Regions from separate parts of the Pararhizobium sp. LjRoot238 genome, predicted to be linked through region 1. Evidence: riboswitches for the same ligand, from Rfam matches in the RefSeq annotation. Region 1 holds a riboswitch; the other holds the start of a gene.

Region 1 (4,271 bases):
GGTTGGAGATCAGGATGCGGTAGCCCCAGACATAACGGCTGTCCTCCGGATCGGACTGCTCCTCCAGATAATAAGGCTCAACGGTCACCTCGATATCGCGAGTTAGCGCGCGGTACATATGCAAACCCTTTTCAAGTCTATGGGCGATATTCTACAGCAAGATGGTTTCGTCAAGAATAATGGACAGCGTAAACTGTTAGGATAGGGCACAGCATGCTCGACGGTCACTTCAGGAAACGGCTTGATCCCTGGCTCGATCGCGCCGGCCGGGCTTTGGTTCGCCGCGGCATCAGCGCGAACACGATCACGATCACGGGCTTTCTGCTCGGATTGGCCGCCGCCATTGCCATCGTTCTCGACGCTTTCGCCTGGGCTTTTATTCTGATCGGCGCAAGCCGGCTCTGTGATGGATTGGACGGCGCCGTCGCGCGCGCGACTAGGAACACGGATTTCGGCGGCTTCCTCGATATCGTGCTCGATTTCGCCTTTTACGGCCTCATCCCCTTCGCCTTTATCCTGGCCGATCCCTATGAAAACGGCGCTGCAGGCGGGCTGCTTCTTCTCTCTTTCTATATCAATGGTGCGAGCTTTCTCGCTTTCGCCGTCATAGCCGAGAAGCGCGGCCTCGCGACGGATGCGCGGGGCATGAAGTCGCTCTATTTCACCACCGGCCTCGCCGAGGCAACGGAAACGATCGCCGTCTTCCTGGCCTTCTGCCTGTTCCCGCATTGGTTTTCGGAGATCGCCGTCGTTTTTGCGCTTATCTGCTTCTACACGGCGCTGTCGCGCATCATGCTGGCGCGGGCGAGCTTCAAGGCTGAAACACAGGCATAGAAAAACGCCCGCATCCGGCTGGACACGGGCGTTCGAAACAAAAGCTGAAAATCAGGCCTTTACGGATTTCAGCGCGCGGGCGAAATCCTCGATCAGGTCCTCGCTGTCTTCGATGCCGGCCGAGAAGCGCACGGTGCCGGGCGAAATGCCGAGCTCAGTGCGGGCTTCGTCCGACAGGTTCTTGTGCGTCGTCGTCGCCGGATGGGTGATCAGGCTCTTACTGTCGCCGAGATTGTTGGAGATCAGCACGATATCCAGCGCATTCTGCAGCGCGAAGGCCGCGTCCTTGCCACCCTTCAGTTCGAAGCAGACCAGTGTCGAACCGCCCTTCATCTGCCGGGAGATGATATCGGCCTGCGGATGATCCTTGCGGCCCGGATAGATCACGCGGGCGACCTCCGGCTGCTCGGCGAGGAAGTCGGCGACGCGCGCGGCATTCTCGCTCTGCTGGCGCACGCGCAGCGGCAGGGTCTCGATGCCCTTCAGCAGCGTCCAGGCGTTGAACGGCGACAGCGCCGGGCCGGTATGGCGGAAATAGTCGTGCAGGTGCTCGTTGATCCATTCCTTGTCGGAGAGGATCACGCCGCCGAGGCAACGGCCCTGGCCGTCGATATGCTTGGTGGCGGAATAGACGACGATGTGGGCGCCGAGTTCCAGCGGCTTCTGCAGGAGCGGCGTCGCAAAGACGTTGTCGACAACGACCTTGGCGCCGATCGCATTGGCGATCTTGGCAACGCCGGCGATATCGACGACTTCCAGCGTCGGATTGGTCGGGCTTTCGAGGAAGAACACCTTGGTGTTCGGCTTGACCGCCTTTTCCCAGTTTTCAAGGAAGCGCCCGTCGATCAGCGTGCATTCGATGCCGTATTTGGGCGCCAGTGTCTCCACCACCCAGCGGCAGGAACCGAACAGGGCACGGGCCGCGACGATATGGTCGCCGGCCTTGAGCTGGCAGAGAATGGCGGCCGAAACCGCCGCCATGCCGGATGCCGTGGCGCGCGCATCCTCGGCGCCTTCCAGCATACACATGCGCTGTTCGAACATGTCGTTGGTCGGGCTGCCGTAGCGGGCATAGATGAAGCCGTCGGTCTCGCCCTTGAAGCGCGCCTCGGCAGCTTCAGAGCTGTCATAGACGAAGCCCTGCGTTAGGAAGATGGCTTCGGAGGTTTCGCCGTGGTTCGAACGGGTCGTGCCGCCATGAACGAGCTGTGTTGCCGGGCGCCAGTTTTTGCTCATCGGATCGTCGCTTTCACAAACAAAAAAACCGGCCGCAAAAGCAAGCCGGTTTCGAACCCGGCCTTTTTAGCTACTTGTTTAACGTGGCTGCAAGCCGACCGGCCAAATCACCACGGGATAAGTCAGTATTTACTGATTAGCCGCGCTTGCGTCAATTCCCGGGAACAAGAAGATATGTCACGGGGACAATTTGGTTTATGACGTGCCGTTTTCGGCAACAAGGAAGATAGCAATGACGAGGGCCACAGGCATTCTAGCCGATCGCGCGATTGCAGCGTTGTTTGATGAAGGGCGTTTGAAGAGCGAAAGCAAGCTGGATATCGATCAGATCCAGCCGGCCAGCCTCGATCTGCGTCTGGGGTCGAAAGCCTTCCGCGTGCGCGCCAGCTTCATGCCCGGACCCAGCCACCTTGTGGCCGACAAGCTTGACCGGCTGAAACTGCACGTCATCGATCTCTCCGAAGGGGCCGTGCTCGAAACCGGCTGCGTCTATATCGTGCCGCTGATGGAAAGCCTCGACCTGCCACCCGGCATGTCGGCGTCTGCCAATCCGAAGAGCTCGACCGGCCGCCTCGACATCTTCACCCGTGTCATTACCGACCGGGCGCAGGAATTCGACAAGATCCCGGCCGGATATTCCGGCCCGCTCTATCTCGAAATCAGCCCGCGCACCTTCCCGATCATCGTGCGCCGCGGCTCGCGCCTGTCGCAGATCCGCTTTCGCATCGGCCACGCGCTTCTCAGTGAAGCCGAGGTCCTCGCGCTGCATGAAAGCGATGTGCTGGTCGCAAGCGAAAAGCCGAACGTCTCCGGCGGCGGCATCGCCCTTTCGATCGACCTCAAGGGGACCGGCGCCGACGGCCTGATCGGCTATCGCGGCAAGCACCACACCGCCGTTGTCGATGTCGACAAGAAGGCCGAGCATGGCATCTTCGATTTCTGGGAGCCGCTCTATAGCCGCGGCCGCGACGAGCTGATCCTCGATCCCGATGAGTTCTACATCCTCGTCTCGCGCGAAGCGGTGCACGTGCCGCCGCTCTATGCCGCCGAAATGACGCCGTTCGATCCGCTGGTCGGCGAATTCCGCGTCCACTACGCCGGCTTCTTCGATCCCGGCTTCGGCCATGCCTTTGCCGGCGGAACGGGAAGTCGCGCCGTGCTCGAAGTCCGCAGCCACGAGGTCCCGTTCATTCTCGAGCACGGCCAGATCGTCGGCCGTCTGGTCTATGAGTACATGCTGGAGCAGCCGGAAGGCCTTTATGGGCTTGATCTCGGCTCCAACTACCAGGCGCAGGGCCTGAAGCTCTCCAAGCATTTCCGATCGGAATAAAAGGCGTCCGTAAAATCGGATGCCACCTTGACAGCCGGCAGCGCTTGGTGAAAACCTAGCAGCCGTTGCGGGTATGATGTAGTGGTAGCTTGTCAGCTTCCCAAGCTGATCGTGCGGGTTCGATTCCCGCTACCCGCTCCACTCTGTTTTTCAGGGCTTTGAGAACGATTTTGATCCTTTGGATTTGGCCGGTTTTACGGCCGGTTTTGTACTTCCTTTTCTTTTTCTGACTCATCGAGCCGGCGAATGATCGCTTCGGTGGCGGCCGCTTGGCTTACCGGGCGGCGGATGATTTTTGCGATGATACGCTCCGGGGCCTCGCGATATAGGCGCGTGCCGCCGTGCCGCGCAGGTCGTCAAAATGCTGTTTTCGGTTGGAGAAGCTAGTTTTGCTGCATTGCAGCAAAGGCAATTAGACGTTATCGTTGGGGCCGGGCCGGTGGATCAGGGACAGGGATTGGTCACAAAAAACCTTGTTATATGTAAGGATATCAGATGCTTGATGCACGCAAACCCAAACCGCAGGACCTGGAAACCATTGCCCGCAGCGGCGGAGTTTTCCGCCGCATGGCAGCACGTGTACCAACCTATCTCACGGATGTGCGGGAGAACCCCGCCTGGCTGCCAATGTTTCTGCTGGCGCGGACAATGCCGTTCCGCAAGGCGCATTGGCTGACCGCCAAACCCGTGCGATCGAGCGCAAGTGCTGCGCCTTCGATGTTCGGCGACCTTCAGGCGGAAGTGATCGCGGCGGAACTCAGACGAACCGGTATCGCTACCGGTCTCACACTGCCTGCGCCGATCCAGGCGGAAATCGCCCGTTTCGGCCACGAAACACCGTGTTTTGGCAACTTCGATCGCAAGGTGGAGT
Region 2 (4,271 bases), 880 kb from region 1:
GCGAATGCCCGCACCGTGCCGGTGGTATGCGCGGCCATTTCTATTGCGGTGGCCTGGAGAACGTCGGAGCGGCGGCCGGAGATGACGACGGTGAAGCCGTGCTCCAGCAGAGCCTCGGCAATTGCGCGGCCGATGCCGGTGCCGCCACCGGTCACCAGTGCGATCTTTCCTCTTGCCGTTCCCGCCATCGTTTCCACTCCTCCGCGGCTCAGGTCACCGCGGCTGCGTCAAAGACGAACGCGCCGCGAGCCTGCCATTGAGCCGTATCTGAGCAGGATGTCAGCTCCTGGTAAAGACGTAGTCTGTTTCCTGCCGCAGTGTCTCGCCGGGCCGCAGCACGGCTTGCGGGAAATTCGCGTGGTTGACGGCGTCCGGCCAGATCTGTGTTTCCAGGCAGAACCCGGCGAAGGGGCCGTAGCGGCGGCCTTCAAGGCCGGGAACGGGCACGTTCATCTTGAAACCGGTATAGAACTGCACGCCGGGCTCGGTGGTGCGGACCTCCAGCGAAACGCCGGAATTGATGCTGCGCACCAGGGCGATGGACTGCTTGGGGCCGCGCGCATCCGCCAGGCAGAAATTATGGTCGTAACCGATCCTGTCGCCTTCCATCTGGCGGCGCATCGGCGTCATGGCGCGCAGGTCGAAGACGGTGCCCTCGACGGCGCGGATTTCGCCGGTCGGCACCTGCCGCTCGTCCGTCGGCAGATAGTGGTCGGCGGCGATCATCACGTCGTGGCCGAACGTATCGGCCGTGCCGTCAAGATTGAAATAGCTGTGCTGGCAGACATTGCAGATCGTGGCACGGTCGGTCGTGCTCTCGTAGACAACATTAAGCACGCCGCCATCGCTTAACGTATAGGTGCAGGTGACGGTGCAATTGCCGGGATAACCGGCGCGGCCATCGGGATCGGCGATCTTGAGGACGAGACGATCTTCGGTCTTTTCGACGATCGTCCACAAGCGCTTGGCAATGCCATCGCTGCCGCCATGCAGGTGGGTCACGCCCTTTTCGTTGCATTCGAGCTGGTAGGACGTGCCGTCGATCGAGAAGCGCCCGCCGCCGATGCGGTTGGCGTTGCGGCCGGGCGTCGCGCCGAAATAGGGAGAATGGGAAAGATAGTCCTGAAAATTCTCGAAGCCGAGGACCAGCGGTGCTGCGTGTCCGTCGAGGCGCAGGTCCTGGATGACTGATCCCCAGGTGAGGATATGCGCCGTCAGCCCGCCGCCCCGGATGGTCATACGGTGAACCGGCTCGCCGGAGGGGAGATGGCCAAATATTTCAGTTTCTGTCTGCACGGTCATTTTCCTCCACTGGCTCGGCGGCAAACTGCGTCATTTCGGGCGAGGCGGCAACCGAAAAGTCATACAATTCACCGGGTTGATCGCAGGTCAAACACGGTGCGTTGGTGCGTTCAAGCGGCCGGATAACCAGACTTGCCGTCATTTCCGGTCTTTGCCGATATCGGCCGGATCATAAGGTGTCGTCTGGTAGATATCGTTGATCCAGTTGCCGAACAACAGATGCGCGTGGCTGCGCCAGCGGTTCTGCGGCGGCAGTTCCGGATCGTTATGGGGAAAGTGGTTGTGCGGCATCTTGATCGGCACGCCGGCATTCACGTCGCGGAAATATTCGTCCGACAGCGAGGTCGAATCATATTCGACATGGTTGAAGACGTAGAGGCGGTTGCCGGCCTTTTCATGCACGAAGCAGACGCCCATCTCGTCGGATTCCATCAGGATCTCAAGGTCCGGCACCTTCTCGATGTCGGCGCGGCGGACTTCGGTCCAGCGCGATACCGGAATCTGGAAATCATCTGAGAAGCCGTTGAGATAGACCGAGGCCGGGTTGAGATTGTGGTGGCGATAGACGCCGAAGGCCTTTTCCTTCAGCGTGTATTTCGGCACGCGGTGGAAATGATAGATCGCCGCCATGGCGCCCCAGCAGATGTTGAGCGTCGAATGGACATTGGTGTGGGTCCAGTCGAGGATCTGCTGCATCTCCTCCCAATAGGTGACGTCCTCATAGTCCAGCGTCTCGACAGGCGCGCCGGTGATGATCAAGCCGTCGAACTTGCGGTGCTTGACCTCGTCCCAGGTTTCGTAGAAGGCGAGCAGGTGCTCTTCCGGCGTGTTCTTGGCCTTGTGGCCGCCGAGACGGATGAGGGAGAACTCGACCTGCAGCGGCGTCGCCCCGACAAGGCGGGCCATCTGCACCTCGGTCTTGATCTTGTTCGGCATCAGGTTCAGGAGCCCGATCTGCAGCGGGCGGATGTCCTGACGGATCGCCGCGGTTTCGGTCATCACCCGCACGCCCTCTTTGACGAGGGTTTCGAAGGCGGGCAGCGTATCGGGAATCTTGATGGGCATGGGCAACACTCGATCACGGACAAGCCGGCAGAAAGAAAAAAACCGGCAACGAAAAATCGCTACCGGCCCGCTTGCTTGCGCATGCACGGCCCTTTAGCGATTTATTTAACGTGGCTGCAAGCCGGCCGGCCAAATCACCACGAGACGTCTAAATAGCGCCTGTCTGCGCTGGAATCAATATGGGACGCCCGGCTCTGCAAAACGGGCGCCCGATCGCATGTCCTCTGCTCAAGCTGAACGCTTCGCCGGCTCGTCGGCGGCGAGCGAGGCTGCGAGGTTGTCAAGCAGGGACTGGGTCCCGGTCTCGCGCTGGCCGACATTGTCGTGGCCGTCGAGGAAGGCGCCCTGTTCGGTGAAGACGAGCCTCGTTCCCTTGCTGCCCGGCTTGAACTCAACGGTCGCGAGCGACACCGAGAAACGCGTCTCATTGAGGTGCATGTCGTAGCTATAGACGATGCGCTCTTCGGGCACGATATCCTGATAGCGCGCATCGAACGTGTGCACGACGCCATCGGCTGCAGTGATGCTCAGGTGCTCGCCGCCGCCGGTGCGGAAATCGAAGCTATAGCTCTGCGATGTCCAGCCTTCGTGACTGCTGAACCACTGCGCCTTGCGGTCTTTTTCCGCAAAGGCGGCGAAGACGCGGGCCGGTGACGCGTCGTAGTGGCGCGTGATGGTGAAGGTGGCATGGGTTACCGAGCGTTCGGTCATGATGATCTCCTTGCCTGTTTGTCCGTCGTCGTTAGGCTGCGTTGCGCAGCACCTCGATGGCGAGGTTGTCGAGCATTTCGTTCCAGCCGGCCTCATGGTTTTCGGGCCGGTCGTGGCCGTCGAAGAAGACGCCCTGTTCGGTCAGGACGAGCCGGCAGGCCGTGCCCGCCACGATGAACTCGACCGTCAGAAGGCCGGCGAAAAGGCGTTTTCCCTCCGACGTCATGTTTCCGGCCGAGACGATGCGGGCGTTCGGCACGATGTCCTGGTAGACCGTCTCGTTGACGAAGACCGGTCCGTCCTTCGGACCGAAGCGGCTGATGTCGCTGCCGCCGGTGCGGAAATCGAAGCGGTCGTAGGAGACGTCCCATCCCTCACCGGGCGAGCCCCAGCGCAGCAGCGCTTTCGGGTCCGACCAGGCGGCGAATACCCGGAAAGGAGAGGCGTCGTATGTGCGTTCGACGACGATGGTGGAATGTCTGGTGGATCGTTCGGTCATGACAGTTTCCTCCTCTCCGCTCAGGCGGCTGCCGCGTCGCGTTCGAGTTCGCGGGCGAGATGGCCAAGGAGTTCGCGCCAGCCTTGTTCGCGGTCTACCACCTGGTCAAGCCCGTCGAGAAAGGCGCCCTGCTCGGTGAAGACGAGCCGTGTCCGCTTGCCTTCGGGCTTCAGTTCCACAGTGGCGAGCGAGGCGGAAATGCGGTTTTCGCCGATCGTCATCGCGTAGGCGAAGATCATCCGGCTGTCGGGCACGATGTCGTGATAGACGGTGTCGTTATAGATCATCGTCGTGCCGTCCTGGCTGAAACGGCCGGTCTCGCGGCCGCCGACGCGGAAGTCGAACGAATATTCGGCGATCGGCCAGCCATCGGATTTGACGAACCAGCGGTCGCGGGCGGCCGGGTCGGAAAAGGCCTGGAAGACGCGGGCGGGCGCGGCGTCATAGACGCGCTCGATGATGAATGTGGCGTGGGTAACGCTGCGTTCGGTCATGTCTTGCTCCCTTCGGTTTCTTTATTGTCTTCGGCGAGATACTCCCCCAGCGCATCGAGGCGGCGTTCCCACAATGCGCGGCGATCGGAGATCCATTGTTCCGCGAGGCTTAAGACCTGGCGGTCGATCGTGCAGGTCCTGACCCGCCCGATCTTCTTCGACTGGACGAGGCCGCTCAGTTCCAGCACCTGCAGGTGCTG

What was found. A riboswitch is a leader RNA that binds a small molecule or an ion and turns the genes downstream of it on or off. The one in region 1 is predicted to bind S-adenosylmethionine.
Region 2: it holds a riboswitch for S-adenosylmethionine, as region 1 does, so the genes downstream of both, metA (homoserine O-acetyltransferase MetA) here and ACSQ3F_RS03580 (O-succinylhomoserine sulfhydrylase) in region 1, are expected to answer to the same signal.

The regions. Positions count from the first base shown of each region.
Region 1 covers NZ_CAXUPP020000001.1:699,314-703,584, reverse strand. Annotated here, with positions in the region: gene apaG (Co2+/Mg2+ efflux protein ApaG) at 1-118, opposite strand, end outside; gene ACSQ3F_RS03585 (CDP-alcohol phosphatidyltransferase family protein) at 214-834, shown strand; gene ACSQ3F_RS03580 (O-succinylhomoserine sulfhydrylase) at 886-2,070, opposite strand; SAM riboswitch at 2,116-2,194, opposite strand; gene ACSQ3F_RS03575 (2'-deoxycytidine 5'-triphosphate deaminase) at 2,303-3,400, shown strand; tRNA gene ACSQ3F_RS03570 (tRNA-Gly) at 3,468-3,541, shown strand; gene ACSQ3F_RS03565 (hypothetical protein) at 3,896-4,271, shown strand, end outside.
Region 2 covers NZ_CAXUPP020000001.1:1,576,865-1,581,135, forward strand. Annotated here, with positions in the region: gene ACSQ3F_RS07800 (SDR family oxidoreductase) at 1-188, opposite strand, end outside; gene ACSQ3F_RS07805 (aldose epimerase family protein) at 280-1,296, opposite strand; gene metA (homoserine O-acetyltransferase MetA) at 1,441-2,367, opposite strand; SAM riboswitch at 2,441-2,518, opposite strand; gene ACSQ3F_RS07815 (SRPBCC family protein) at 2,596-3,078, opposite strand; gene ACSQ3F_RS07820 (SRPBCC family protein) at 3,110-3,577, opposite strand; gene ACSQ3F_RS07825 (SRPBCC family protein) at 3,598-4,071, opposite strand; gene ACSQ3F_RS07830 (ArsR/SmtB family transcription factor) at 4,068-4,271, opposite strand, start outside.